4 regions of the Bradyrhizobium sp. HKCCYLRH3061 genome follow, and region 4 is predicted to be linked to each of the others. Evidence: predicted binding sites of a transcription regulator. Region 4 holds the regulator's gene; each other region holds the start of a gene.
What was found. Region 4 encodes LexA, which represses DNA repair genes until DNA is damaged. Its sites were predicted from a motif close to TGTTCNNNNTGTGTTCNG; they were not measured.
Positions count from the first base shown of each region.

Region 1: a site for LexA is predicted at 3,721-3,738, ahead of ACQR2C_RS30085 (helicase-related protein). Genes of this name have one in related genera too.
Region 2: a site for LexA is predicted at 1,874-1,891, ahead of uvrA (excinuclease ABC subunit UvrA). Genes of this name have one in related genera too.
Region 3: a site for LexA is predicted at 1,200-1,217, ahead of ACQR2C_RS15880 (single-stranded DNA-binding protein). Genes of this name have one in related genera too.

Region 1 is NZ_JBNPUE010000025.1:74,768-82,010, reverse strand. Features, by position in the region: gene ACQR2C_RS30085 (helicase-related protein) at 22-3,579, opposite strand; gene ACQR2C_RS30080 (DUF3108 domain-containing protein) at 4,118-4,894, opposite strand; gene rpmB (50S ribosomal protein L28) at 5,503-5,811, shown strand; gene ACQR2C_RS30070 (T6SS phospholipase effector Tle1-like catalytic domain-containing protein) at 6,154-7,243, shown strand, end outside.
Region 2 is NZ_JBNPUE010000008.1:239,254-246,496, forward strand. Features, by position in the region: gene ACQR2C_RS15900 (outer membrane protein) at 34-774, shown strand; gene ACQR2C_RS15905 (outer membrane protein) at 1,061-1,705, shown strand; gene uvrA (excinuclease ABC subunit UvrA) at 1,983-5,045, shown strand; gene ACQR2C_RS15915 (DUF1963 domain-containing protein) at 5,203-5,499, opposite strand; gene ACQR2C_RS15920 (hypothetical protein) at 5,627-5,953, opposite strand; gene ACQR2C_RS15925 (hypothetical protein) at 6,187-6,501, opposite strand; gene ACQR2C_RS15930 (lipase family protein) at 6,662-7,243, opposite strand, start outside.
Region 3 is NZ_JBNPUE010000008.1:229,995-237,237, reverse strand. Features, by position in the region: gene ACQR2C_RS15885 (outer membrane protein) at 183-926, opposite strand; gene ACQR2C_RS15880 (single-stranded DNA-binding protein) at 1,378-1,875, shown strand; gene ACQR2C_RS15875 (DUF2306 domain-containing protein) at 2,028-2,426, shown strand; gene gyrA (DNA gyrase subunit A) at 2,598-5,342, shown strand; gene ACQR2C_RS15865 (hypothetical protein) at 5,386-5,643, opposite strand; gene coaD (pantetheine-phosphate adenylyltransferase) at 5,936-6,430, shown strand; gene ACQR2C_RS15855 (peptidylprolyl isomerase) at 6,499-7,062, shown strand.
Region 4 is NZ_JBNPUE010000018.1:83,517-90,759, forward strand. Features, by position in the region: gene ACQR2C_RS25795 (alpha/beta hydrolase) at 1-226, opposite strand, end outside; gene ACQR2C_RS25800 (MBL fold metallo-hydrolase) at 239-1,171, opposite strand; gene ACQR2C_RS25805 (LysR family transcriptional regulator) at 1,256-2,209, shown strand; gene ACQR2C_RS25810 (molybdopterin molybdotransferase MoeA) at 2,421-3,632, shown strand; gene lexA (transcriptional repressor LexA) at 3,838-4,536, shown strand; gene ACQR2C_RS25820 (hypothetical protein) at 4,812-5,252, shown strand; gene ACQR2C_RS25825 (hypothetical protein) at 5,422-5,679, shown strand; gene ACQR2C_RS25830 (ComEC/Rec2 family competence protein) at 5,634-7,243, opposite strand, start outside.

The DNA of each region.
Region 1 (7,243 bases), on a different contig from region 4:
CTTGCCAACCGATCTTGCCGCTCAGTCCTTGCGGTTGTTCCCCGCGAGCTGCTCCTTGAGCGCAGCAAGCTTGGCAAACGGCGAATTGGGATCGACCGGACGGTCGCGATCCCGGCCGCCGCCGCTGCTCGATGCGTAGGGCCGCAGCGCCGGGCCGCTGTCGCGCTTGTCGCGGCCGCCCTTGCCGAAGTCGCGGCCACCGCGCCCCTCGCGGTCGCCCCCGAACTTGCCGCCCTTGTTGCGATCCCGGTTCTGGTCGCGCCCCTTGGCATCATGATCGCGGCGCGGCCCGCGATCCTCGCGCGCCGGCGCCGATGCGCCCTCGGCTGGCGCCGCACCCGCCTCCGGCGGGCCCTTGCGGAAGTCCTTGCCGAACTCTTTCATCCGGTCGCGCCGGCCATGGCCGCGGTGATGGCGCTCGCGCGCCTCGCCGCCCTCGGCCGGAGCGGTCCCGGCCGATGCCTGACCGCCGCCGCCCCCCTGCCCGCGCTCATGCTGCGGACGGTTGGGCCGGCCGCGATGATGATGGTCGTGGCGCGGCCTGCGCTCCTCCGACCGCCCGCCCGGCCGCCAGACCTCGACCAGGACGGGCTCGGCAGCAGGCGAGGCCTCGGCGGGAGAAGCCTCGGTGGCGGTCGATCCAGCAGCAGTTTCCGCCGCGGCAGCTTCAGCCGAAGCGTCGCCGATGCTTGTTGCCTCGTTCGCAACGGCCTCCGCGGCTTCTGGCTGCGGCGCATCCGCAGCGACGGCGGTTTCCGCCTCGGCGACGACGCTTTCGGCAGCCGTCTCGGCCATGGAAGCGGCGTCCGCCACATCCGGCGTGACGAAATCGACGGTCGGCAGCGATGCCAGGGCCGATCCCGACGTGGTTTCCGGCTGCTCCTCACCGACCATCGCGGGCACGGCGACGGCCTGCTCGGTCACCGGAGCGACGGCGGCCTCCGCGACGGTGGGAACCTGCTCGTCGGCCGGCTCGCCGGCGACAACTGCGAGGTCCTCGCCCGGCACAGCCTGCGCATCTGCCGGAGCGGCTTCGGCAGCAGCAGCTTCCGCGATGGCAGCAGCCTCGACGGGCTTCTCAATCGGCTTGGGCGGCAGCGGCGGACGCTTCTCCATGCGATAGCCGAGCGCGCGCAGGATGGAGGCGAAGTCCTCGCCGGCCGAGCCGGTGAGCGAGGTCATCGCCTGCGTCACCACGAAGCCGCGGCCGTCGAAGGCGCCGGCCGGCTTCTCGCCCGGCGCATTGTCGCGCCAGGCCAGGGCGGGACGAATCAGGTCCGCCAGCCGCTCCAGGATGTCGACGCGCACGGCGCGCTCGCCGGCCTGCTTATAGCCGAGCACGCGATAGGCATCGCGCGGCAGCGCCTTGTCGACCGGGAACGAGGTACGGCCCGAGCTCGCCAGATGCTGGGCGCCGGTCAGCGCGGACATGTCGACATTGCCCTGCTTCTCGGCCCACAGCAGCGCGGCGAGCGCGCGCGCCGCCGGCTTGAGCAGTGCCGGGACGTAGATGTGATAGGCCCCGAAGCGCACGCCATATTTGCGCAAGGTGGCGCGCGACGGCTGGTCGAGATCCTTCATCTCGGCGGCGATCTTGGCGCGCTCGATGACGCCGAGCGCCTCCACGAGCTGGAACGCGATGCCGCGGCCGATGCCGGTGATGTCCTCGGCCTTGGACAGCTCGAACAGCGGGCCGAGCAGCTTCTCGATATGCGTCTTCAGCCACAGATCGAGCCGCGCCTGGACTTTGTCGCGCGCAGCACCCGTCAGCCGCTCGTCGGCGATGATGCGCAGGCGCGGATGCAGCGCGTCGTCGGCCGCGACCAGCTTGGCGACCGCGTCGCCGGTCCAGCGCATCGTGCCGTCGGCGGTGAGCACGATGTGCTCGTCGGGCGCGCCGGACAGCTTCTCGGCGCGCGCCTCGATCTCGCCGGCCAGCGCCTTCTGGGCAGCAGCCTGCAAGGCCTTGGCCTCCGAGCCGGCTTCGGCGGCGTCGGGCGCGAAGGTGAATCCATCCAGGCGGCCGATCGCGTGCCCTTCAACGATCACTTCGCCGGTCTTGCCGATTTCCGTATTCAAAACACTGTTCTCCCGCAGGCGCCGCATCAATACACTGGTACGACGATCAACGAAACGCTCCGTGAGCCGTTCATGAAGGGCGTCTGACAATTTATTTTCGAGTTCGCGGGTAATCCCCTGCCAATAATCAGGGTCGCGCAGCCAGTCGGGCCGGTTGGCCACGAAGGTCCAGGTGCGAATCTGTGCAATCCGCCCCGACAGCGTATCGATGTCGCCATCGACGCGGTCGGCCTGATCGACCTGGGCCGCGTACCAGGCGTCCGGAATACGCCCCTTCTGCATCAGGAAGCCGAACACGGTGGTCACCAGCTCCGCATGGGCAGCCGGCGACAGCCTGCGATAGTCGGGAATCTGGCAGGTTTCCCAGAGACGCTCGACCGCTTCAGCGCCATGCGCCATGTCGCGCACCTCGGCATCGCGCGCGGCATGATCGAGCACGCGCAGATCCTCCGCGGTCGGCGCGCGCGTCAGCGCGTCATGCCCCGGCGTAATCGCCAGGGAGACCTGGAGCGCGCTCAAGGACGCGAAATCAAGCCTGGAGTTGCGCCATTGCAGCACCTTCACGGTATCGAAGGTGTGGTTCTGGAGCGCATTGACCAGCTCGGGCTCGAACGGCGCACAACGTCCGGTGGTGCCGAACGTGCCGTTACGCGTCGCGCGTCCGGCACGGCCGGCGATCTGGGCAAACTCCGACGGCGTGAGCCGGCGGAACTGATAGCCGTCATATTTGCGGTCGGATGCGAAGGCGACGTGATCGACGTCGAGATTGAGCCCCATGCCGATCGCATCGGTGGCGACGAGATAGTCGACGTCGCCGTTCTGGAACATCGCCACCTGCGCGTTGCGCGTGCGCGGCGACAGCGATCCCAGCACCACGGCGGCGCCGCCATGCTGGCGGCGGATCAGCTCGGCGATGGCGTACACCTCGTCAGCCGAGAACGCCACGATGGCGGTCCGGCGCGGCTGCCGCGTGATCTTCCGGTCGCCGGCGAATTCGAGCTGCGACAATCGTGGCCGTGTCACCATCGACGCACCGGGCAACAGCCGCTCGATGATGGGGCGCATCGTCGCAGCCCCGAGCAGCAGCGTCTCGTCGCGCCCGCGGCGATTGAGGATGCGGTCGGTGAAGACATGGCCGCGCTCGAGATCGGACGCGATCTGGATCTCGTCGACGGCCAGGAACGACACGTCGAGATCCCTGGGCATCGCCTCGACCGTCGACACCCAATAGCGCGGGTTCTTCGGCTTGATCTTCTCCTCGCCGGTGATCAGCGCGACGGCCTCGCTGCCGACGCGATCGGCGATCTTGTTGTAGACCTCGCGCGCGAGCAGCCGCAGCGGCAGTCCGATGATGCCGGAGGAATGCGCGAGCATGCGCTCGATCGCCAGATGCGTCTTGCCGGTGTTGGTGGGGCCGAGCACGGCGGTGACGCCGCTTCCGGGAGCACGGTCGGACGTGCGCTCGAAAGGCGAGGCAGCCGAAGAGGACGAAAAAGCCATTCGTTAAATGTGGGTCTCGAAGCCGGCGTTGGAAGCGCGTCGTTCACGCGCGACGGATGCGGAATTGTCGTGTGTCTGGAGAGGCTGAGATGCTGACCCCTGTCTCACATTGTGACGCATATAGTGCCGCAGCTTAAGCTTCGGAACGCCTTGAGAACGAATCGCGAAGGAATCGCTGACTCTGTCGGCTTTCAGGCTTCGTTCACCGCAACATCTCGCGCTCTGCGATCAAGCCAGCACTAGATCAAGTTTTCGCGGGCTCCACAAGCAACGCTTTCGCGATGGAACTGGCGCGCATTTCAGGGCGTCCCGAGTCGAATCAGAATCAGGGAAGAGTCAAACGGATTCACGCGCAGCAGACAGCATCCATACGGGGACCGGCAAATCGGAGGTCAACGCGGAATCTCCATCGCATTCAAGCGAGAGCGGACGGCATGCCGCCAGACCTTCACGCCACGGCCGCTGTTGCGGCTCAGCCGCTGACGGGGCCGTGCCACAGCGACGAGATTCGGATGTGGAGGAGCAGCGATACGAGGCGCTACTGGGTCTTGGCGACGTGCGGCGCCGCCTGGGTGATGAACGACGTCGCCTCCAGCATCGCGGTCCCCAGCGGGGTCGGGATCACCATCTTGAACGGCACCAGCACGCGGGTGCCGGCGATCGGCACGAAGAAGATCTCCATGTTGCGGGCCTGAGCCAGATATTTGATGACCGGCCGGTCCGGGATGTAGCCCGCGACCGGCGTGAAGTAGATCGCGCAGACCAGCGCCGGACCGCGATAGCCCTTGTCAGCCTTGACGTTCTCCATGCGCTTGTAGTCGAGCTTGAGCTCGTAGCGCATGCGGCCGTCGAACACGGGCGCAGCGCCGCGGCAGGAGTCCGGCGACAGCAGTTCGCCATTGCCCGGCACCCGCACCAGAGAGGCCGTCATCGGATCGAGCACGCCGCGCTTGTGGGCATCCGTCACCGGAATGCGGTCGGGATCGACTGGAGGCGCCGGCTCGATGGCGAAGTCCTTCACGGTGCCGTTCTGCAGATTGATGCGGATCTGCTCCGATTTCTTTCCCGTGGAGGTCGAGGCCTGGTAGCTCTGGCCGACCAGGGCGCCGTTGACGACGCGTCCCTGCACCGAGCCCGTGCCTGATCCTTGCGAGAAGCTCTTGAGCAGGCCGGCGGTGCCGCCCTGAGCCGCAGCACCATACTGATCATCCCCGATCTCGACCGCCCAGGTGCCCTTGCCGACGGGGATGCCGGCCAGGGAAGCCTCGTATTGAGCGTCCAACCGAGCCTGCGCCTGGGCGCCTTGCGCCAGCAACAACAGGCAGAGCGCTGCCCCGGCCGCGGCCAGGCGGCCCGAGAGAAATGAGGGAACCGAGATGATGGTCACGTGACGAATGATCCTGCCGATCCGCCTGCCTGAGCGCCGGACCGATCCGACGCGCCGTCCTTGCTACTTAAGCCAAAAACGCCTTCAAACAACGCGAACCGTCCGACAATGGCGGTTTGTCCAGCGCTTTGCGCCTGAACAGCACTCAGAACCGTCGTCCGCAGCGCTGCCGGAACCGAGCCGCGAACCTCCGACCGCGCCAGCATGCCGCCATTCCGGACCGTTCGCGGGATATCCATCCATCACGTCCGAATGCGCCCTTTATATGGTCTAAACTGCCGGCTATACTATTGATTACACGCCTGCTTTTCTGCTGGTCGGCGATTTCGGCCCGACCAGGAGGAGGCATGGGTCGCGTCCTCCGGGTTCGCCGGCCCGGCTCCCTGTATTTGCTGCGGCCTTCAAAACCTTGACGAAAAGCCGCATCCCCCCTATAGGACCGCATCTCCCAGAGACGAGCTGGACGAGTTTTGGACCCCCGCGGCCCGCCGACATAGGCGGACGAAGGGTGCGGGGATGAGAGAGGATTTATTGCCATGTCGCGGCGCTGTGAACTGACGGCCAAGGGTCCCCAGGTTGGCCACAAGGTCAGCCACTCCAACATCAAGACCAAGCGGCGCTTCCTGCCGAACCTGTGCAACGTGACCTTCATCTCGGATGCACTCGGCCGCAACGTGCGCCTGCGCGTTTCGACCAACGCGCTCAAGAGCGTCGACCACAATGGCGGCCTCGACGCCTATCTGCTCAAGGCCAACGCCGCGACCCTGTCGCCGCGCGCGCTGGAGCTGAAGCGCGCCATCGAGAAGAAGGCGGCGGACGCTGCCCCGGTCGCGAAGGCGAGCTGAGAGAGCCAACCGAAATTCAAGATTGATGCAGAAGCCGGACGCGTCACGAGCGGGGCTTCGAGCTGAACGAGATGTCGAAACGGCCGGGTCGAGAGATCCGGCCGTTTTGCTTGCGGATGCCGTGACCAACTGACAACTCTGGACAAGGCAGCCGGCGCGGGGCGGCAGGACAAGTCGGGTGACCATCCGTTCGTACAACGGCGTCCAGCAGTCACTCCGCCATGTCGGCCGCGCCGCGCGCAACAGCGACCCAGACGAAGTGCCATAGGGAACCGACCTCCCCAACACCAGCCGGATGCTCTACACTCGTTGCGGTAGCATTATTGCGGACATTCCTTTGCCATGAAGAATATTGTCATCTGCTGCGACGGCACCGGCAACGAGATCAGCGAGAACATCTCGAACGTCCTCAAGCTCTATCGCTGCCTGCGCAAGACCGACAAGACGACACCGCATCAGGCCGTATTCTACGATCCCGGCGTCGGCACGCTGACCCAGCCCGACACCTGGCACCGCTTCAAGGCCAATTTCAACATGGTGCTGGGGCTCGCGACCGGCTACGGCCTCGACGACAACGTCATCAACGCCTACTCCTTCCTGGCCACGCATTACGAGGACGGCGACCGCATCTTTCTGTTCGGCTTCTCGCGGGGCGCCTACACCGTGCGCGTGCTGGCCGGGCTGATCCACAAGATCGGGCTGATCTCGCCGGGTCAGATCAATCTCGTCGGCCCGGGCGTGATCGCCTACAAGAAGTACTCCTCGGACAATCCGAAGGCCGGGCGCGGCATCACCAAGGAGCTCGAGAGCACCGAGGAGGACGGGCCGATCCCGGAGAGCCGCGACGACCACGCCGCGCAGTTCGCGCGGATCACCTCGGCGCGCTGGCCGACAATCCATTTCGTCGGCGTGTGGGACACGGTGGCGAGCGTGATCGTGCCGCGCACCGACCGGCTGTTCGCACTGCCGAGCCTCGAGGAGCTCGCCTTCACGATCGAGAACCCGAGCGTGAAGATCTTCCGCCAGGCTGCGGCGATCGACGAGCGCCGCTGCATGTTCCGGCTGAAGCCGTGGGGCATGCCGCAGACCTTCACGCCAAACCGCTTCAACAAGGCGCAGGCGCGACCGCAGGACGCCAAACAGGTGTGGTTCGCCGGCGTGCATTCCGACGTCGGCGGCGGCTATCCCGAGGTCCGGTCGGCGGCTTCGAAATATCCGCTGCTGTGGATGATCGACGAGGCGGTCGAGGCCGGGCTGACGGTCAATCCGCGCACGGTGAATCAGCTCGCCTGGGGCGTGCAGCGCAAGAACAGTCCGTTCTCCTATGTGGCGCCGAGCGTCCAGGGACCGCTGCACGATTCGATGACAGCGGCCTGGCGGGTGCTCGAATGGCTGCCGAAGAGCGCGACGTACAAGGAATGGCCGGAACGCA
Region 2 (7,243 bases), on a different contig from region 4:
GCTTGTCATTCCAACCTCCCGGGGGAGAATTTGATGAAGAAGTTGCTTGTGATCACGACGGCCCTCGCCGGCGTCGCGGCCGCCACGTCCGCGTCGGCGGCCGACATGGCGGCACGGCCCTACACTAAGGCGCCGCCCATGGTCGCGCAGATCCTGAGCTGGTCGGGCCTCTACGCCGGCATCCAGGGCGGCGGCGGCTGGGGCACCAGCAAGGAAACCTTCCTTGGCCGCTTCAATGCGCCGGGCTTCCTGGGCACCCAGAACTACAACACCAATGGCGGCTTCGTCGGCGGCGTGCTCGGCTACAATTGGCAGGTCGACAACGTCGTGTTCGGCCTCGAAGGCGACTATCACTGGGCCGACATCAACGGCCGCTCCGCAGTGGTCAATGCCGGCGTGGGCGACACCTTCTTCACCAAGCTGACCAGCTTCGGCGACATCAAGGGCCGCCTCGGCTACGCCGCAGGTCCCGCTCTGTTCTTCGTGAGCGGCGGTGCCGCCGTGGGCCAACTGCAGCACCGCTACGACGGCGTGCCGGGCAACGTCTTCAGCCAGACCACCACCCGCTGGGGCTACACGGTCGGGGCCGGCGCGGAATACATGTTCGCCCCGAACTGGTCGGCCAAGCTCGAGTACAACTATCTCGACTTCGGCAAGAGCGCGATCCAGTACAGCGCTTTCGCGACCAACCGCTCCGAGTGGAAGGACACCGTCCACACCGTCAAGGTCGGCCTCAGCTACCATTTCGGCGGCCCGGTCATTGCCAAATACTGATACCTGCAACCGACAGGTTCCGAGAAAGGCCGGCGAAAGCCGGCCTTTTTTGTTGCCCCGATACCACCGTGCCGGCTCGCCACACACGGAACCAAGCAATTGAGTAACATAGGCTTTCTGGAACTGGGCCGTAAAAACGCGGTTTGGCCGCGAGTGTGTCTTCAGGGTGACGGTAATCCGTACGGAACCGGGCTATAGGAACCTCGTCAACTTGAACGGGTGAGTCTGTTTCGTGCGTAAGCTTATCGGTGCGATGCGGACTTCGAGGAATAAACTGGAGACTGGAATGAAGAAGATCTTGCTCGCGACCGTGGCCCTGGCCGCCCTGGCCGCTCCCGCTGCCGCCGCTGATCTCGCCGCACGCCCGACCTACACCAAGGCCCCGGTTCTCGCGCCGGTGCAGACCTGGACCGGTTTCTACATCGGTGCGATGGGTGGCTACGCCAATGAGGATGCTGACTTTGCGGCCATGAAGGGCGGCTTCGCCGGTGGCACCGTCGGCTACAACTGGCAGCAGGGTGCTGTCGTGTTCGGCCTCGAGGCCGATGCTGCCTGGGCTGACATCAATGCCTCCGTCGGCGCGCTTGGCGTGACCGCCGAATCGAAGATCCGTGACTGGGGCACCGTCCGTGGCCGCATCGGTTACGCCTTCGGCCCGACCCTGCTGTACGCCACCGGCGGTTACGCCTGGGCGGACAACCGCATCTCGCTGACGGCTCCGGGCGTCGCCGTTTCGGACAGCAAGATCCACTCGGGCTGGACCGTCGGCGCAGGCGTCGAGTACATGTTCGCCCCGAACTGGTCGCTGAAGGGCGAGTACCTCTACAAGAGCTTCGGTGGCGAGAGCTACACCTTCACCGGCCTCGGCACGCTCGCGACCGGCACGCTCAACGTGCATTCCGGTCAGGTCGGCATCAACTACCACTTCTAAGAACGTCGCCTCCGGGCCAACGCACACAGCCTCCGCTCTGCCAGAGCGGAGGCTTTTTCTTTGCGGGATCGCGCACAGGGCCGGACGGAACCGGCAGCCTCCTGCCATTCGCTGCCATTCCCTGAGCGCATTGTTGATGATTCGCTGACGGTACTGGAAATCCGGCCACGTTCTTCCTACGTTCCGACGATACCTTTTCCCTCTGGCGTCCGATGGCCGGCTCCCGGCAGAACGCGCCTGCAACAATGGCGCGGTCTCGCGCCGTGGGACGATCGTCATGGATGAAGTGCTCAAGGCCAAGCAGCGCGCGCAAGCCAACCAGTCGAGCCTGCGGGCCATCACCATCCGCGGCGCCCGCGAGCACAATCTGAAAAACATCGACGTCGAGATCCCGCGCGACAGGCTGGTGGTGTTCACCGGGCTGTCCGGCTCCGGCAAATCCTCGCTCGCCTTCGACACCATCTATGCCGAGGGCCAGCGCCGCTACGTCGAATCGCTGTCGGCCTATGCACGCCAGTTCCTGGAGATGATGCAGAAGCCGGATGTCGACCAGATCGACGGCCTGTCGCCGGCGATCTCGATCGAGCAGAAGACGACCTCGAAGAATCCGCGCTCGACGGTGGGCACCGTCACCGAGATCTACGACTACATGCGCCTGCTGTGGGCGCGCGTCGGCGTGCCCTACTCGCCGGCGACCGGCCTGCCGATCGAAAGCCAGACCGTGTCGCAGATGGTCGACCGCGTGCTGGCGCTGCCCGAAGGCACCCGCCTCTATCTGCTGGCGCCGGTCGTGCGCGGCCGCAAGGGCGAGTACAAGAAGGAGCTCGCGGAATATCTCAAGAAGGGCTTTCAGCGCGTCAAGATCGACGGCACCTTCCATGAGCTGGCCGAGGCGCCCACGCTCGACAAGAAGTTCCCGCACGACATCGATGTCGTCGTCGACCGTATCGTCGTGCGCCCCGATATCGGCCAGCGCCTGGCGGAGAGCTTCGAGACCGCGCTGAAGCTCGCCGAGGGCTTGGCCGTGATCGAGTTCGCGGATGCAGCCCCTTCCTCGTCATCACCGGGCCGCGCCGAAGGCGCGAGACCCGGTGATCCATCCTCTTCGAAGGAGATGGATGGCCGGGTCAAGCCCGGCCATGACGAGAAGAAGAAGGTGGCCAAGATCCACGACAAGAGCGGGCCCGAGCGCATCCTGTTCTCCGAGAAGTTCGCCTGCCCGGTGTCCGGCTTCACCATCCCCGAGATCGAGCCGCGGCTGTTCTCGTTCAACAACCCCTATGGCGCGTGCCCCGAATGCGGCGGCCTCGGCGTCGAGCAGCACGTCGATGCCGACCTCGTGATCCCCGACAAGGACGTCACGCTGCGCAAGGGCGCGATCGCGCCGTGGGCCAAGTCGTCATCGCCCTACTACCTGCAGACGCTGACCGCGCTGGGGAAGTTCTACAAGTTCACGCTCGACACCAAGTGGAAGGATCTGCCGAAGAAGACGCAGAACGCGCTGCTGCACGGCTCCGGCGACGACGAGATCAAGTTCACCTATGAGGACGGCGTTCGCGCCTACGACACCAAGAAGCCGTTCGAGGGCGTGATCACCAACATCGAGCGCCGCTTCCGCGAGACCGAGAGCGAATGGGCGCGCGAGGAGCTCGGCAAGTACTTCAACGACGTGCCCTGCGCCGGCTGCAAAGGCTTCCGGCTCAAGCCCGAGGCGCTGTGCGTCAAGGTCGGCGGCAAGCACATCGGCGAAATCAGCGATCTCTCCGTCAAGGGTGCCGGCGAATGGTTTGCCGAGGTGCCGAAGGCCCTGAACGCGCAGCAGACCGAGATCGCCACCCGCATTCTCAAGGAGATCCGCGACCGCCTGACCTTCCTGCTCGATGTCGGCTTGAACTACCTGACCCTGGCGCGCTCCTCCGGCACCTTGTCCGGCGGCGAGAGCCAGCGCATCCGCCTGGCCTCGCAGATCGGCTCGGGGCTGACGGGTGTGCTCTACGTGCTGGACGAGCCGTCGATCGGCCTGCACCAGCGCGACAATGCCCGCCTGCTCGACACGCTGAAGCGGCTGCGCGACCTCGGCAACACCGTGATCGTGGTCGAGCATGACGAGGATGCCATTCGCCTCGCCGACTACGTGCTCGACATCGGCCCCGGCGCCGGCACCCATGGCGGCAACATCGTCGCCGAGGGCACGCCGGCCGAGATCATGCGCAATCCGGCGTCGCTGACCGGCAAATATCTCACCGGCGAGCTCGAGGTCGAGGTACCCGAGCGGCGGCCACCGAACCATCGCCGCACCATCAAGGTCGTCAACGCCCGCGGCAACAATCTGAAGAACGTCTCCGCCGAGATTCCGCTCGGCCTGTTCACGGCGATCACCGGCGTGTCCGGCGGCGGCAAGTCGACGCTGCTGATCGACACGCTGTACAAGGCGATCGCGCGCAAGCTCAACGGCGCCAACGAGGCGGCGGCGCCGCACGACCGCATCGAGGGCCTGGAGCACATCGACAAGATCATCGACATCGACCAGTCGCCGATCGGCCGCACGCCGCGCTCGAATCCCGCGACCTATACCGGCGCGTTCACGCCGATCCGCGAATGGTTCGCCGGCCTGCCCGAATCCAAGGCGCGCGGCTACGAGCCCGGCCGGTTCTCGTTCAACGTCAAGGGCGGCCGCTGCGAAGCCTGCCAGGGCGACGGCGTCATCAAGATCGAGATGCACTTCCTGCCCGACGTCTACGTCACCTGCGACGTCTGCAAGGGCAAGCGCTACAACCGCGAGACGCTCGACGTGCTGTTCAAGGGCAAGTCGATCGCCGACGTGCTCGACATGACCGTCGAGGAGGCCGCCGAATTCTTCAAGGCGGTGCCGCGCGTGCGCGACACCTTCGAGACCCTGCGCCGCGTCGGCCTCGACTACATCCATGTCGGCCAGCAGGCCACCACGCTGTCCGGCGGCGAGGCGCAGCGCGTGAAGCTCGCCAAGGAATTGTCAAAGCGCGCCACCGGCCGCACGCTCTACATCCTGGACGAGCCGACCACCGGCCTGCACTTCCACGACGTCAAGAAGCTTTTGGAGGTGCTGCACGAGCTGGTCGCGCAGGGCAACACGGTCGTCGTCATCGAGCACAATCTCGAGGTCATCAAGACCGCCGACTGGGTCATCGACCTCGGCCCCGAAGGCGGCGACGGCGGCGGCGAGATCGTCGCCTGGGGCCCGCCCGAGGACATCGTCAAGGCCCCGCGCAGCTACACCGGGCAGTTCCTGAAGCCGGTGCTGGAGAAGTCGGCCAAGCCGAAGAAGCGCAGCCGCGGCGCCGCGAGCGAGGCGGCGGAGTAGTTCCGTCGCGCCGTCATTGCGAGCGAAGCGAAGCAATCCAGAGCCGGGCGCGAGACTCTGGATCGCTTCGTCGCTCCGCTCCTCGCGATGACGGTCGGGACGACGGGCTCCTGCGCCATGCGAGAGGTCGCTGCTTGCACGGACCCTAGATCGTACATCAGTTCGATTGAACGAACGACTCCGACGCGTAGCAATCGAAGCACAGGAAGACGTAGATCATCCCGCAATCCGCGATACATATCTCGTCATTGATCGAATCGAGTTGACCGTAGAACGTCATCTTGACCCGGCAGGTCTTGCAGGTCGGCCATTCATCACCCTGGATGAAATCGGGGCTTCCACCGAGCCGGTGCCTGCGTCCGATCGGCTTTGGCGCCCATTTGAAAGGTGGCATTTCGCGCGCGACGTCATCCAACGGTTCAGGGACGAGCTGAAACGGCGGAATGACTTTCATGCGCGGGTCCGCTGGACTTCGAGGTTACAAGGCTTTCCCAGCCTATCGTCTCCCCCCTGTAACGCAACGACAAAGCCCGCCGCTCAGCCAAGCGCGACGGGCTTCATCGTTGCTCTACCAACTCAACTCACCAGCGATAATACCCGCTGCGCGTGCCGTTGTTGTTGCCGCTTGGGCCGACGTCGCCCTGGGTCGAGCTCGGGGTCGGGTGGTTGGTGCCGTTGTAGCCGGCACCCCAGCCCGGGCCGTCATACTCGCCCGGTGCAACCGCGACGTAGCCTTCCTCATAGACCGGTCCGGGCGCCCAGGCGTAGGAATCGCGGTAGGCATAGGTGCTGGTGACCTGGCCGCCATAGCCGTAGCCGCCGGGGCCGTACTCGCCGGCTGATGCGGCGGCGGTGCCGGCGACCAGCGTGACCGCGGTCAAGGCCGCCAAACCAAACATGCGCGTCATGAACTTGCTCCTTCGTTCCTAATTATCGCGGAGCAAACAACGTAAGGACCCTGCCGGTTCCGCGGCAGGTCACGACAATGCTGCGACACAACGCTTCGCTCACATTGCCGCGATTGAATGATTCCAACGCGGCTGCATCTTGGCGGCTCCCTGCGAAAAACGAGCCCGCCACTCGTGTCCGGGCGGCGGGCTCGTCAACTTGACGCTGACTTATCTGAAAGCTCTGAAAGCGACTACCACTGACGATAGACGCCGGTCAGCGTGCCGTTGTTGTTGCCGGACGGACCGACATCGCCCTGGGTCGAGCCCGGTGTCGGATGGTTGGTGCCGTTGTAGCCGCCGCCCCAGGCCACTGGGCCAGCCACCGGACCCGGCGCGTAGGCCGCCCCCGGCGCTGCGCCATACACCGGCTCGGAATCCGTGGTCTGCGCCGGCGGCACCCAGGCCATGGAGTCACCGAAACGGGCATAGCCCTGCGCGGACGCAGCGGCGGTGCCGATCACCAGCGTGGCTCCGGCCAGCGCGGCCATCTTGATCGTGCGTTGCATGTCTCTCTCCTTGCTTCTGTGCGGGGTCAACCACCGCACCGCGCAAGGCGTTCCTGCAGCGCACACTCACAAAAATCGTGATCAAAGGTTGATTGGCCGCCGCACCGAGCCCCTTGCAGGACTGAGCGAACCCAGCCCCGCAAAAGCTCCCCTGCGACGCTCAGGCCGCGACCGCGACCGCCCGCGGCCGCGCCACGCCGGTCTTGGTGACTCCCGGCAGCGGCGGCGCCTTCGTGCCGGTCGCATGCGGGAAATACTGCAGCTGCATGGAATGCATGTAGCCGGCTTCCGCGGTCCAGGAGTCGTTCGCCTCGACGATCGGCGTGATCGTGAACAGGTCCGGATTGCTCGGCGCAATCGCCGTATAGGTCGGGATCGATGCGCTGAGCCACTCGAGCGGTTTGTAGATCGAGTAGTAGTTGGTGTCCTTCAGGACAGGCGCCGGCGGCGGATAGGTGCCGAGAATCCCGTTCAGGTTGGCCCACCCCATCGGCACGATGTCGTTGCTGTTGACCGCCGCGTAATAGGTGTAGCTCTTTGCGAAGGTCGCCGCGAATCCCGCGTTCCACATCGTCGGAGCAGCGAAGGTGTGCGGCCACAGCGTGAACTTCAGCGACGAGTTCAGCTTCGGCAGCTGATCCTGCAGCCATGCCGTCGCCGCCACGGCGAGCGCGCCGCCGAGGCTGTGCCCGGTCACCATCAGTTGCAGGTTCTGCTTGGCCGCGAGGCCGCGCAGATAGTC
Region 3 (7,243 bases), on a different contig from region 4:
AACCAAGTCCGACGCCCGCACGCACGCTCTCACCAACGCCCACCCGCCGGACCTTGATAGCCCCTTCCGCCGTAAAAAGCCGTCACCCAAAGGACACAACGGCTCGGCAAGTACCGGTTCTGGCACGCAAAAAAAGGCCGGCGCGAGGCCGGCCTTTCGACATATTCGCTTTTGGCGTGCGATCAGTAGCGCGACATGCCCGGACCACCGAAGTGGTAGGAGATGCCGGCCTTGACGGTATGGACGGTGTCGCTCCACTCCGAGCGGTTGGTCGCGACCGGGGAGTACTGGATCGAGCTCTTGCCGAAATCGAGATAGTTGTACTCGACCTTGGCCGACCAGTTCGGAGCGAACATGTACTCGGCACCGGCGCCGATCGTCCAACCCCAGCGCCAGTCGTTCTGCACGAACACGTTGCCGGGAACGCCATCGTAGCGGTGCTGCAGATCGCCGACCGTGGCACCGCCGCTGACGAAGAGCAGTGCCGGACCCGTGGCCCAGCCGAGCCGGCCCTTGATGTCGCCGAAGCCGCGCAGCTTGGTGAAGTAGGTGTCACCGACGCCGGCGTTGATCACGGCCGAGCGGCCGTCGATGTCCGCCCAGTGATAGTCGCCCTCGAGGCCGAACACGATGTTGTCGACCTGCCAATTGTAGCCGATCACGCCGCCGGCGAAGCCGCCGGTGATGTCGTAACGCTGCGTGCCGGCAAAGATCGCCGTATTCGGCGCACCGAAGAAGGTCTCATCGCTGCGGCCCCAGCCGCCACCGCCCTGCAGACCGAGATAGAAGCCGGCCCAGGTCGGAAGCGGAGCGGGCGCCATCACCGGGGCCTTCGTGTACGGGCGGGCGGCGAGATCGGCGGCTCCCGCCGGCGTCAGCGCCCCCAAAACCATCAAGCTGACAGCTCCAAGAAAAATTCTTTTCATCCCAAGTCTCCCGCTTTGGGCGTCTCCAAAATGGTCCCCGGAGACGCACGTCTGTGAAGTTGGTGCGACCACGCTTGCGGCCCCAATCCGTCCTCAAATATACGCGATTCAACCCTGGATACCGTCTCCCAAAAGCCACAGGCGGGGAGGAAGTGGGACGATGTAAGCTGATGAAAGTTAATCGCTTTTTCGTGATTGACGGAACTTTTTCGCGGTTCCATTGGGTTCCATCGGGTTCCTTGGAACTCGACGCACGGTTGTAGACACAGGCGCGCGAACAAAACTGGAACAATGGCCGTCCGCCTGCTATATGTGGATAAACAATGGACGAGGCGGGTGGACCGCGCGGCAACCGTATAGGGTCCGCCGCGAGAGGAAGGGTTAGCCACCGGACGCCGTGAGGCCGGTGTGGACGGCCGGTCCGATGATCGAGAACCGCGGGAGAGTGGTGATGGCGGGTAGTGTGAACAAGGTGATTCTGGTCGGCAATCTCGGCAAGGACCCCGAGATCCGGCGTACGCAGGATGGGCGGCCGATCGCCAATCTGAGCATTGCGACGTCGGAAACGTGGCGCGACAAGGCGACCGGCGAGCGCAAGGAAAAGACCGAATGGCACCGTGTGGTGATCTTCAATGAAGGTCTCTGCAAGGTCGCCGAGCAGTATCTGAAGAAGGGCGCCAAGGTTTACATCGAGGGCGCGCTGCAGACCCGCAAATGGACCGACCAGAGCGGCGTCGAGAAGTACTCGACCGAGGTCGTCCTGCAGGGCTTCAACTCGACCCTGACGATGCTCGATGGCCGTGGTGGCGGGGGCGGCAGCTTCTCCGATGACATGGGTGGCGGCGATTTCGGCAGCAGCGGTCCGTCGATGGCGCCGCCGCGCCGCGCAGTCGCTTCGGCCGGCGGTGGCGGACGCAACAGCGACATGGACGACGACATTCCGTTCTGAGCCGCCTGCGTCCTCGGTCGATACAAGGTGGCTTCCGTCCGTGTCGGGACGGGAGCCGGGGCGATCACCTCGGGTCTCGCATTGCAGGCGATCGCGCGCGTCTGACGTTTCGTTCGCTTGAGCTGTGCGTAACCTGACCACCGGGGTGTTGCATGAGCTTCGCACCGCTGCTCGCCGCCGAGCCCGCCGTCCTGCTGCACGCTGTCGCCGCGATGACGGCGTTCGCACTGGGGCTGGTCCAGTTCGCAGCCCCGAAAGGGACCTTGCCGCATCGAACGCTCGGCTGGATCTGGGTCACTCTCATGGCCGCCGTTGCGGCCAGCTCGTTCTGGATTCACACCATCCGGCTGGTCGGTCCCTTCAGCCCGATTCACCTGCTGTCGCTCTATACGCTGGCCGTGCTGTCGGTTGCGGTGTGGGCTGCGCACCGCCATCGGGTGGGGCCCCACCGCCGGGCCATGATCACGCTGTTCTCCGGCGCCCTCGTGATTGCCGGACTGTTCACGCTCATGCCTGGACGGATCATGCACAAGGTGGTCTTCGGCCCATAGCCAAACAGGGTTCCCGGAGCCTGCCATGGGCGGCCGCGGCAACCGGTTAAGTCCCTGGAAAGGCGAGCAGAAAAAGCGCGCTCCGAACCCCCTTGGGGGTGGCTAGCGGCAGCGCCATGCGCTATATGATTCCAAGCGATTTTCGCGTGTCAAAACCGACCGGTATCCCCTTTGTCCGATAAAGAAGATGAGAAGCCCGGCGAGCCGGGCGGACCTTCCGACATTCGTCCCGTTTCCATCCTCGACGAGATGAAACGCTCCTACCTCGATTACGCGATGAGCGTGATCGTGTCGCGAGCGCTGCCCGATGCGCGCGACGGCCTCAAGCCCGTGCACCGGCGCATCCTGTATTCGATGTACGAGCAGGGGCACACGCCCGACAAGAAGTACGTCAAGTCCGCGCGCGTGGTCGGCGACGTCATCGGTAAATACCATCCGCATGGCGATCAGTCGATCTACGACGCCATGGTGCGCATGGCGCAGGACTTCTCGATGCGCGTGCCGCTGATCGACGGCCAGGGCAATTTCGGCTCCGTCGACGGCGATCCCCCCGCGGCCTATCGATACACCGAAGCGAAGCTCGCCAAGTCGGCGATTCCGCTGCTCGACGACATCGACAAGGACACCGTCGACTTCCAGGCCAACTACGACAATTCCGACAAGGAACCGTCGGTTCTTCCGGCCAAATATCCGAACCTGCTGGTCAATGGCGCCGGCGGCATCGCGGTCGGCATGGCCACCAACATCCCGCCGCACAATCTCGGCGAGGTGATCGATGCCTGCATCGCGCTGATCGACAATCCCGCGCTCACGATCGACGACCTCATCAACATCATTCCAGGGCCGGATTTCCCCACCGGCGGCATCATCCTCGGCCGCGCCGGCGTCCGCTCGGCCTATCACCTGGGCCGCGGCTCGATCATGATGCGCGGCAAGGTGACGATCGACACGATCCGCAAGGATCGCGAGGCAATCATCATCTCCGAGATTCCCTACCAGGTGAACAAGGCGACGATGGTCGAGCGCATCGCCGAACTGGTGCGCGAGAAGAAGATCGAAGGCGTCGCCGACCTGCGCGACGAAAGCGACCGCGACGGCTACCGCGTCGTCGTCGAGCTGAAGCGCGACGCCGTGCCGGACGTCGTGCTCAACCAGCTCTACAAGTTCACGCCGCTGCAGACGAGCTTCGCCGCCAACATGCTGGCGCTCGACGGCGGCCGCCCGCAGACGATGACGTTGAAGGACCTGCTGACGATCTTCGTCGCGTTCCGCGAGCGTGTCGTCACGCGCAGGACCAAGTTCCTGCTCAACAAGGCGCGCGACCGCGCTCATATCCTGGTCGGCCTTGCCGTGGCCGTCGCCAACATCGACGAGGTCATCCGGGTCATCAGGACGTCGCCCGATCCTGCGACCGCGCGCGAGGCGTTGATGTCGCGCGACTGGCCGGCGCGCGACGTCGAGGCCATCATCACGCTGATCGACGATCCGCGCCACCGTCTTTCCGAGGACGGCACCATCCGGCTGTCGTTCGAGCAGGCCAAGGCGATTCTCGACCTGCGCCTGCAGCGCCTGACCGCGCTCGGCCGTGAGGAGATTTCCGACGAGCTCGACAAGCTCAAGGTCGAGATCAACGACTATCTCGACATCCTGCGCTCGCGGGCGCGGGTACAGGGGATCATCAAGGACGAGCTCGCCGCTGTTAAGGCGGAGTTCGGCACGCCGCGCCGCACCGTGATCGCCGAGCAGGAAGGCGAGGTCGAGGACGAGGACCTGATCCAGCGCGAGGACATGGTCGTGACCGTGTCGCATGCCGGCTACACCAAGCGCGTGCCGCTGTCGGCGTATCGGGCGCAGCGCCGCGGCGGCAAGGGCCGCTCGGGCATGCAGACCCGCGAGGAGGATTTCGTCAGCCGGCTGTTCGTGGCCTCCACGCACACGCCGGTGCTGTTCTTCTCGTCGCGCGGCCAGGTCTACAAGGAGAAGGTCTGGCGGCTGCCGATCGCGGCGCCCAACGGGCGTGGCAAGGCGCTGATCAACATCCTGCCGCTGGAGCAGGGCGAGCGCATCACCACCATCATGCCGCTGCCGGAGGATGAATCCTCCTGGGCCAATCTCGACGTGATGTTCGCGACCACCGGCGGCAACGTTCGCCGCAACAAGCTGTCGGATTTCGTCGACGTGCGCCGCTCCGGCATCATCGCGATGAAGCTCGACGAGGGCGAAGAGATCGTCAACGTGCAGATCTGCACCGAGCGCGACGACGTCCTGCTCACGGCGTCGGGCGGGCAGTGCATCCGCTTCCCCGTCACCGATGTGCGCGTCTTCACCGGTCGGACCTCGATGGGCGTGCGCGGCATCGCGCTCGCCGGCGGCGACAAGGTGATCTCGCTGTCGATCCTGCGCCATGTCGAGACGACCTCGGACGAGCGTACGGCGTACTTGAAGATGCGCCGGGCGATGTCGGGCGATGCTGCCACCGAGGAGCCGGTCGAGGCCGAGGGCGAGGAGGCGGCCGCTGGCGCGATCCAGCTGTCGCAGGAACGCTATGTCGAGATGTCGGCGCAGGAGCAGGTGGTGCTGACCGTCTCGGTCAACGGCTACGGCAAGCGCACCTCGTCCTACGAGTACCGCACCACCGGCCGCGGCGGCAAAGGCATCGTCGCGATGTCGGTCAACAACCGCAACGGCAAGCTCGTCGCCTCATTCCCGGTCGAGGATGGCGATCAGATCATGCTGGTGACGGACAAGGGGCAGTTGATCCGTTGCCCCGTCGACGGCATCCGCATCGCGGGACGCTCGACGCAGGGCGTCATCGTCTTCGACACCGCCGATGATGAGCACGTCGTTTCGGTGGAGCATATCGGCGAGGAGGCCGAGAACGGCAACGGGAACGCTGACCAGGCGAATGGCGAATAGGGCGTAGCGAATAGCGGATGACGCAGGTCTTTCGCTGTTCGCCTCACTGCGTCCGCTCGACCGAGACCATCCTGGCCTCGCGGATGGTTCCCCGGGTTCCGGCGCTGCGCAGGCAGCCCGCCTCGAAGTTGGGCCAGGCCTGCTGCGAGCAGTCGCGGCCGATTGGGCGGATGTCCAGGCGGTCCGCCTTGGCCAGCGGACGCGGCACGCTGGCTTCGACCTGGGGAGCGAAGCCGGGCAGGAGGGTGATGCCGGCAGCCACCAAGCCGGCTGCTGCGACTGCAGATAGCGCTTTGATCATGACGGTCCCCTGTCTGGGCCGTTCGGCCTGTGTTCGTTAACGATTTGATAACCAGATCGGGTTTCGAGACGTCTTCGCGGGACGGGCGAATTGGTTTCGTCTCGGCGCGAGCGTGTTTCATGTCGGATGTTCCGACGAAACAATCGCGGTAGCCGACCACGGTTCCGGCCCATCGGCGTCGCACCTCGTTCCATCGCAATGCAGTCTCTCGGCCGCTCTTTGCCCATCACAGCCACGCCAGCGCGCCTGACGGCGGCTTGCCGGCCTGTTCCGGGCGGTATAGGACGAGCGCATGCAACGCATTGCGCTCTATCCGGGCTCGTTTGATCCCGTCACCAACGGCCATCTCGATGTGGTCCGGCAGGCCGTCCACCTCTGCGACCGCCTGATCGTCGCGGTCGGCGTGCATCACGGCAAGAAGCCGCTGTTCTCGACCGAGGAGCGGCTGGCGATGGCGCATGAGATCTTCGGCCCCGTGGCAGCCGCGGCGGGCTGCAGCTTCGAGGCTTCGACCTACGACAATCTGACGGTCACGGCCGCGCAGAAGGCCGGTGCGATCATGATGATCCGGGGCCTGCGCGACGGCACCGATTTCGACTACGAGATGCAGTTGGCCGGCATGAACCAGACCATGGCACCGCAGGTCCAGACGGTGTTCGTTCCAGCCTCGGTGGGTGTCCGTCCGATCGCAGCCACGCTGGTTCGCCAGATCGCCGCCATGGGCGGTGAGATCTCGCATTTCGTGCCGCCGTCGGTGGCCGAAAGTCTCAAGGCCAAGTTCAAGTGATCCTTCAGGCACCGGCCGGTTCCGGCGGTGCCTTCCTCTCCACATCGTCTCATGTCATCGGAGTTGCCATGATCCGCGCGCTCGCTTTCGTCTTCGCTCTCGTCTTCGCATTGCCGGCGCTGGCCCAGTCGCTGCCTGCCGGCCTCGACAAGCAGAATGCCCTGGTCATCGACACCACCAAGGGCCGCATCATCATCAAGCTGCGCACCGATCTGGCGCCACAGCATGCCGAGCGGCTGAAGACGCTGGCGCGCGAAGGCTTCTACAACAACGTGCCGTTCCACCGCGTCATGGACGGCTTCATGGCGCAGACCGGTGACGGCCAGAACTTCAATGGCACCGGCGGCTCGAAGTACCCGAACCTGAAGCAGGAGTTTTCGTCAACGCCGTTCAAGCGCGGCACCGTCGGCATGGCGCGCCGGGGCGATAGCGTCGATTCCGCCAACTCGCAGTTCTTCATCTGCTTCGGCGATGCCTCCTTCCTCAACGGCCAATACACCGTGATCGGCGAGGTCGTGCAGGGTATGGACGTCGTCGACAAGCTCAAGAAGGCGCCTCCGGGCTCCTCGGGCGGTGCCGTCACCGATCCGGACAAGATGGTGAAGGTTCAGGTCGCCTCGGACATCAAGTAGGCAGGCAGAGCAGGGGCACACCCGGGTCTCGCGCCCGGTTCCCTTGGGCCTTAAGGAACCTTTTGCCACGTCGCGGCGGCATGCCGATTCTGCCGGCCCGCCACATCGACAGGGCCGGTGGCTTCAGCTTTAAACGCATTGGGTCTATTCTGGACCAGCATCGCGGGCCTCGTCGTGCTCG
Region 4 (7,243 bases):
CCTGCGCCAGAACATCCATGAAGGAGGCGCCGCCGACCGCGACGTCGAACAGGCTTGCGGACGAGAAGGTGGCGCCATGCATCATCACCAGCGTGCGCTCGGCTGAAAAGCGTTGCAGATCGTTCCGGCGCTTGTTGATGAGCTGAAGCTGCACGTCGGGCGCTGGGCCTGCGATCAGGTGGCGCTCGGACACGACGTGCGATGAAGACGGAGCGTTGTCGGTCATGGTCATCTCAGATCAGGCGAAGTCCCAGGCAAACCGGTCGCCGTCGCGACTGATACGCCCGGCCGAGGACTCGGCGAAATGCGTCGTGAACACCAGCGAGCCGGACTCGGCGGCATGGTTCATCGCCCATCGGCGCGACGTCCGCGCCGCATCCGGGAACTCGCAATAGACCGAATTCCAGTCGGGATGCGCGACCTGCAGCGGATGATGCATCACGTCGCCCCAGAACAGCGCGCGCTCGCCACGCGAGCTGAAGCTGATGCAGGCGTGATCGATGCTGTGACCGGGGCTCGGCAGAAAACGGAAGCCGTCGACGACCTCGCTGCCATCGACCGTGATCTCGCGCGCGAGGCCGGCCTCGACGATCGGCAGCACGCTGTCTTCGTAGACCCCCGGCATCGGTGGATGCAGCATGGGTCCGAGCCCGGCCATGTCCCTGATCGCCGCATCGGAGCCGTCGCCAGCCGAGAGGGCGGCGACATAGGCGCGCTCTCGGCCCGAGAAAACGTGCCGGGCGTTCGGAAACACCGGCATCCAGCGGCCATCGGCAAGCTGCGTATTCCAGCCCACGTGATCCGCATGCAAATGCGTCATCAGGACGAGGTCGACATCGTCGGGGGCGACGCCGGCCGCCCGCAATCGGTCGAGGAACGGCTCGTTCAGGCGATGCAGAACGGCCGCGCCGGGCCGCTCCTTGTCGTTGCCGGTGGCCGTGTCGATCAGCACCACCCGCTCCGGCGTCCGCACCAGCCAGCTATGGATGCTCAGGCGCAGCGATCCCGTGCGCGGATCGACCGATCCCGGCCCGAAACGGCCGCGTTCGCGGGCAATGCTGGCGGCGTCCACGCCTGGAAACAGAAACTCCCCCTCGACCGCATCGAGACCGATCTCGAAAATCCTGCTGATGGTGGCGTCCCCGACGCGATAGGTCGTGATGTCCTGCATGTTTGGCGGCCTCGATCCGAACGGTGATCTTGTCTGGGCCGACATCTACGATTAGGTCATACATTCCTCAAATCGATCCAACTCATGCAGTCCATCGACCACTTCGATCTTCGTTCCTTCGACCTCAACCTGCTGGTCGCATTCGACGCACTGATGCAGGAGCGCAGCGTGACGCGCGCGGCGGCGCGCCTCAAGGTCGGGCAGCCGGCGATGAGCCATTCGCTGTCGACGCTTCGCGTGCTGCTGCAGGATGAGCTGTTCGTCCGCGTCGGCACGGTCATGCAGCCGACCCCCAAGGCTGCGGTGCTGGCCGGACCGGTTCGGGCGGCGCTGGCCCAGATGCAGGCTGCGTTGCACGCCGCACCGGAGTTCGACCCAGCGACCGAGCAGCGCACCATCCGCTTGGGATTCTCGAGCGAGGTCGAGCTGCTGCTGATCCCCGAACTCACGGCGGAGCTGCGTCGAACGGCGCCCGGCGTGCGGCTTCTCAGCCGTCCGACCGAACGCAACGAGGTGCATCGTCTGCTCGACGAGGGCGCCTTGGATGTCGGCGTCGGCTGCTTCGAGGCGGTGGCGCTGCGGCACCGATCCCAGTTCCTGTTCGAGCAGGCGCTGAGCTGCGTCTACAATCCAAAGCGCATCGCGATGAAAACACCGATCGGCCTGGATGCCTATCTGTCGCTTCCGCACGCACTGGTGACGCTGACCAACAGCCTGCAGGGCTGCCTGGAGGCGGCGCTGGATGAGATCGGGACCGAGCTCAACGTGGTCTCGGCCTCCTCGGATTTCCTCAGCGTGCTGGCGACGGTGGCCGCCTCACCGGTGATCACGACGATCCCGACCCGGATGGCAAGGCTCTACGGCCCGCGGTTTGGACTGGCGCTCTGTCCGGCGCCGTTGAAGTTGCGGCTGCCGGCGGTCTCGATGGTCTGGCCGCTGCAGCTCGACCGCGATGCCGCATCGGTCTGGCTGCGGAACATGGTGGCAAACATCCTGCACACCACCGAGCGCGCCGCCTGTCGCGCGGCTGCCGGATAGCTCCGTCTGGACTCCGTGTGCACGTGAGCAGATCGCGACTGCCCCCCGGCATGATTGCAGAGTTTCTCGCGCGATCGTGAGGCGGCGGGCCACGCGACGCACCTTCAGACGATCGGAAAGCCGGGAGCGGCTTAGGCTCTTGGCCACCCCGTGCGCGTTCGGTTAGAAGGCGATTCAGTCGATCTGCCCGTCTTCGTCCGAAGGTAATCCCATGGCCCTGATGCCGGTCTCCGATGCGTTGTCCGCGGTGCTCGCCGGCACCGAGCCGCTGGCTGAGGAAATGGTCGGGCTGGACGAGGCCTATCACCGCATCCTGGCCCGCGACCTCGCGGCGCTGCGGACGCAGCCGCCCGAGGCGATGTCGGCGATGGATGGCTATGCGGTGCGCGCGGCCGACGCAGCCAAGGCCAAGGCGCGGCTGAAGGTGATCGGCGAGGTCGCGGCGGGACGGCCGTTCGATCGCGTGGTCGGGCCCGGCGAGGCGGCGCGGATCTTCACCGGCGGCGTTGTCCCCGCAGGCGCCGACGCGGTGGTGATCCAGGAGGACACGATCGCCGAGGACGGCCATGTCGTGATCACCGAGGCCGCGATCACAGGCCGGCACATCCGGCCGGCCGGCGTCGACTTCCACCAGGGCATGGTGCTGCTGAAGGCCGGGCGCCGACTCAGCGACCGCGACCTATCCCTGGCGGCCAGCATGAATCATCCGGCGCTGCCGGTGCGGCGGCGGCCGAAGGTGGCGCTGCTCGCCACCGGCGACGAGCTGGTGATGCCGGGCTCGACGCCCGGCCCGGGGCAGATCGTCTATTCCAACGGCTACGCGCTGCGGGCGCTGGTGCGCAGCGAGGGCGCGACGCCGATCGATCTCGGCATCGCCGCGGATACGATGGAGGCGACGGTCGCTGGAATCCGGCGCGCCCGCGCGGCCGAGGCCGACGTCCTGATCACGACCGGCGGCGCCTCGGTCGGCGATCACGACCTGGTCAAGCAGGCGCTGGAGGCCGAGGGCGTCGAAATGGCGTTCTGGAAGATCGCGATGCGGCCGGGCAAGCCGATGATGCACGGACGGCTCGGCGACATCAGGGTGATCGGACTGCCCGGCAATCCGGTGTCGTCCTATGTCTGCGCCATCCTGTTCATGGTGCCGCTGATTCGGCACCTGCTCGGCCGCGACGAGGCCGTGATGCTGCGCGAGACCGCCCTGCTCGGCCGCGAGTTGGGGGCGAACGATTCGCGCGAGGACTATCTGCGGGCGCAGCTCAAGGAGCGCGCCGACGGCACCCTGGTCGCAACACCGGTGACGCAGCAGGATTCGTCGCTGCTCGGCAATCTCGCGCTGTCGCAGGCGCTGGTGATCCGGCCGGCGTTTGCGCCGAAGGCGCCTGCCGGCAGCCCGTGCGAAATCCTGCGCCTGCCGAACTGAGCCGCTTCCCCGGTAAAGCCCGGTCCGTTCATCATATTTTTAGGATTGCGGAACACACATCGAACATATAGTGTCCGTTCATGATTTGTTTTTAGTATGTTGCGGGCGACGCGATGACGGTCCGACTCCAGGGCGCTCTCAGCCGGCTTGTGCTCAAGGCGCAGCTCCTGGACTCGGACAACAACAAACCGGGGACCAGGTCGAAATGCTGACGCGCAAACAGTACGAACTTCTGCGGTTCATCAACGAGCGGCTCAAGGAAGCCGGCGTGCCGCCGTCCTTCGACGAGATGAAGGATGCGCTCGATCTGCGTTCAAAGTCCGGCATTCATCGCCTGATCACGGCGCTCGAGGAGCGCGGCTTCATCCGCCGGCTGCCGAATCGCGCCCGCGCGATCGAGGTGATCAAGCTGCCCGAGCTGTCGCAGGCCGCGGGCAACCGTCGCGGCTTCACGCCGTCGGTGATCGAAGGCAATCTCGGCAAGGTGCGCACCAGCACTCCCGCGCTGGACGATGGCGAGCGCCCTGTCGCGGTGCCGGTGATGGGCCGCATCGCCGCCGGTACCCCGATCGAGGCGCTGCAGACGCGCAGCCACACCATCAGCGTGCCTGCGGACATGCTCGGCAACGGCGATCACTATGCGCTCGAGGTGCGCGGCGACTCGATGGTCGATGCCGGCATCCTCGACGGTGACATGGCGCTGATCCAGCGCAACGAGACCGCCGACACCGGCGACATCGTGGTGGCGCTGATCGACGATGAGGAAGCGACCTTGAAGCGCTTCCGCCGTCGCGGCGCATCGATCGCGCTCGAGCCGGCCAACACCGCCTACGAGGTGCGCATCCTGCCGCCGAACCGGGTGAAGATCCAAGGCAAGCTGGTCGGGCTGTACCGCAAGTACTGATCGCGAATGGGATCGGTCGATCGGCGGCGGGCGCACGCGCTTTCGCCGCCGAGCTGGAGGCTGCCCAGCAAAATACGTCACGCGCGAATGCACCTCATGATGTGCAGCGCGGCATGCTCAAACGCTTGTGATCGGCCGCGGGCACACGCGATGCAGATCAGCGCAGAATTGCCGCGAAGCGCGCGCTAACATCACCATCGATGTCCACTCTGATAGAGGCCTGCGCCTGTCCGGGGGGAGCGTGGGTCGGCTATCTCTCAACGAGGAGCGATCCGATGTGTGACTACAGCCTCCATGCGGTTGCGTCCCGTCCCGCCAAGGTCGGCGAGACGTTGATCTCGATGACCTTCCGTGGCACCGCCACCCGCGGCTTCGCCCTGGAGAGCGAGCCGACCGTCGCAGTCTGCATGATGCCCGGCACCGAGTTGGCCTTCGCCGAGGACGTCCGCTACGACAGCCGCTGGCTCTGGACCCGGACGATCCGCGAGCGCGTCGCAAAGTTCAACAGCATCGAGACCCACATTCCCGATCGCCATCACGACGCGATCGAGTTCGCCGACGGCCGCCACGTGCTGGTGACCCAGCTCTGCGAGGGCCAGCGCGTCACCGTGCTGCAATTGCCGGTCAGCAAGCAGCCGGCAGAGCGTCGCCCGGACATCGGCGAGGACGTGCCGACGTCGCATGCCACACCGATTCGCCGCATCAGCATCACCTGAGGGCCTGCGCGTCGGCATTTCTGTCGGTCGTGAGCGCGCTTTCGACGGTGGGAGACTTGGTCAACTTGGGTTCTGCAAGCGCAAAGTCCTCTCGGGCGAACGTCCGGCATCGCATCGGATAGGAACGACATCCCTCGGCCGGCATTGTTTGCCGGGGGAGCTTGCCGCCGTGGTCAACAAGATCGATTGGAACAAGGCCGGACGGATCACCGAGCCCGGCCGCTACATGCTTGCGTTCGGATGGCTGACGGTCACGGCTGATGACGTCGCCATCTGGCAACGCTATCCGGGCGCCGCGTTCACGCTGGTCGAAGGTCCATCGCTGTTCGATGGACCAGACGACACCGAGTATCATCGCGGCACGTTCGAGCTGCCCGGCACTCAATCCTGCTCGCTCTGCTCGGTCTCCGGCGGCGTCGCGTCCTGAAGCGGCGCGGCCGGCGCACGCGGCGTCAGCGTCGTGTCGAACGCGCCGGCCTCGGCGGGTGCCGGCCACCATGGGCGGTCAGTGCCGCCGGCGCGCGCCGGCGTCACGGCGAAGCCTATGCCCTGCTGCACCAGCAACAAGGCGCCCTGCTGCCGCAGCCGTTCGCGATCGATGACGGCCGCCGCGCAGGATGACGGCGCGGCGCGCGCGGTGACGATCAGCGCGGCGTGGGTGCAATCATCGGCGAGCGCCTCGGCGCGCAGGGTCAGGGCGGTGAAGCGGCCGTCGGCCATCGCGACCACGCAGCCCGCCTCGTCGCAGGAGACCCCATCGGCGAGCGACGGATCCGTCGGCAGCCGGGCATCGGCGTCGGCCGCGAGCCACTCCTTGGTGGCGAACACATCCTTGCCGGTGCGCATCACATGCAGGCGCCCGTCACGGCCGCGCGCCGCCACCGCGCGCCCATCGCCGGCGATCAGCACATCGGGCAGCGGCGTCGTGGCGGCCCACGCGGTGGCCACCACGAGCCCCACGGCGCCCGACCAGCGCAGGGGTGTGCGCAGCAGGCCGATCACGATGACGCCCAGGCTGGCCAGGATCAGCGAGCCGATGCCGAAGGCCGGGATGCGCCCGACCGCGCCGGGCAGCGCCGCCACCCAGCGCGTCACCGCGATCATCCAGTCGATGCCGAGGCCCATCAGCGACCACCAGACGCCATCCAGGCCGAACGGCGCCGCCAGCAAGCCCATCAGGCCGGCCGGCATCACCAGCGCCGAGACCACCGGCATCGCCGCGAGATTGGCGAGCACGCCATAGGGCGTCACGCGATGGAAATGGAAGGCGGCATAGGGCGTGGTCGCGAGCCCGGCGATCAGCGAGGCCAGCAGCAGCATCGCAAGCTCGCGCCCGCCCCACAGCGCGACGCGCTGCGTCGTGGAGCTGTCCGGCGTCGCGAACAGCCTGGGCAGGCCGAACTGCACCAGCGCGACCAGGCCGAGCGTTGCCGCGAACGACATCTGGAAGCTCGGATGCACCAGCGCCTCGGGGGCTGCGATCAGCACGATCATCGCCGCGACCGCGAGCGTGCGGAAAGTGACGGCGCGGCGGTCGACCATGACCGCGATCAGCACCACGGCCGTCATGAAGAACGATCTCTGGGTCGCGACCTCCGCGCCTGAGAGCAACAGATAGAACGCCGCCGCGACCAGCGCCGCGGCCGCCGCCCATTTCTTGATCGGGTGGCTGACGGTAAGGCCTGGGATCAGCGCCAGCAGCGCGCGCACGGCGAAGAACACGACGCCGGCCACGACCGCCATGTGATAGCCTGAGATCGACAGCACATGGCCGAGACCGGAGACGAACATCGCGTCGTTGACATCGGGCGTGATGGCGTCGCGCCGGCCTGTCAGCAGCGCGGTGGCAATCGCCCGCTCGTCGCCCGACAGGCGGGCGCGGATGCGTGCGTCGATCGCGTCGCGCAGGCCCTGCATGGCCGCCGCATAGCCCAGGCCGAAGCCGGCGGCCTGGGGCGGCGGCGCCGTCGTGATCGCGCCCATCACGAAGC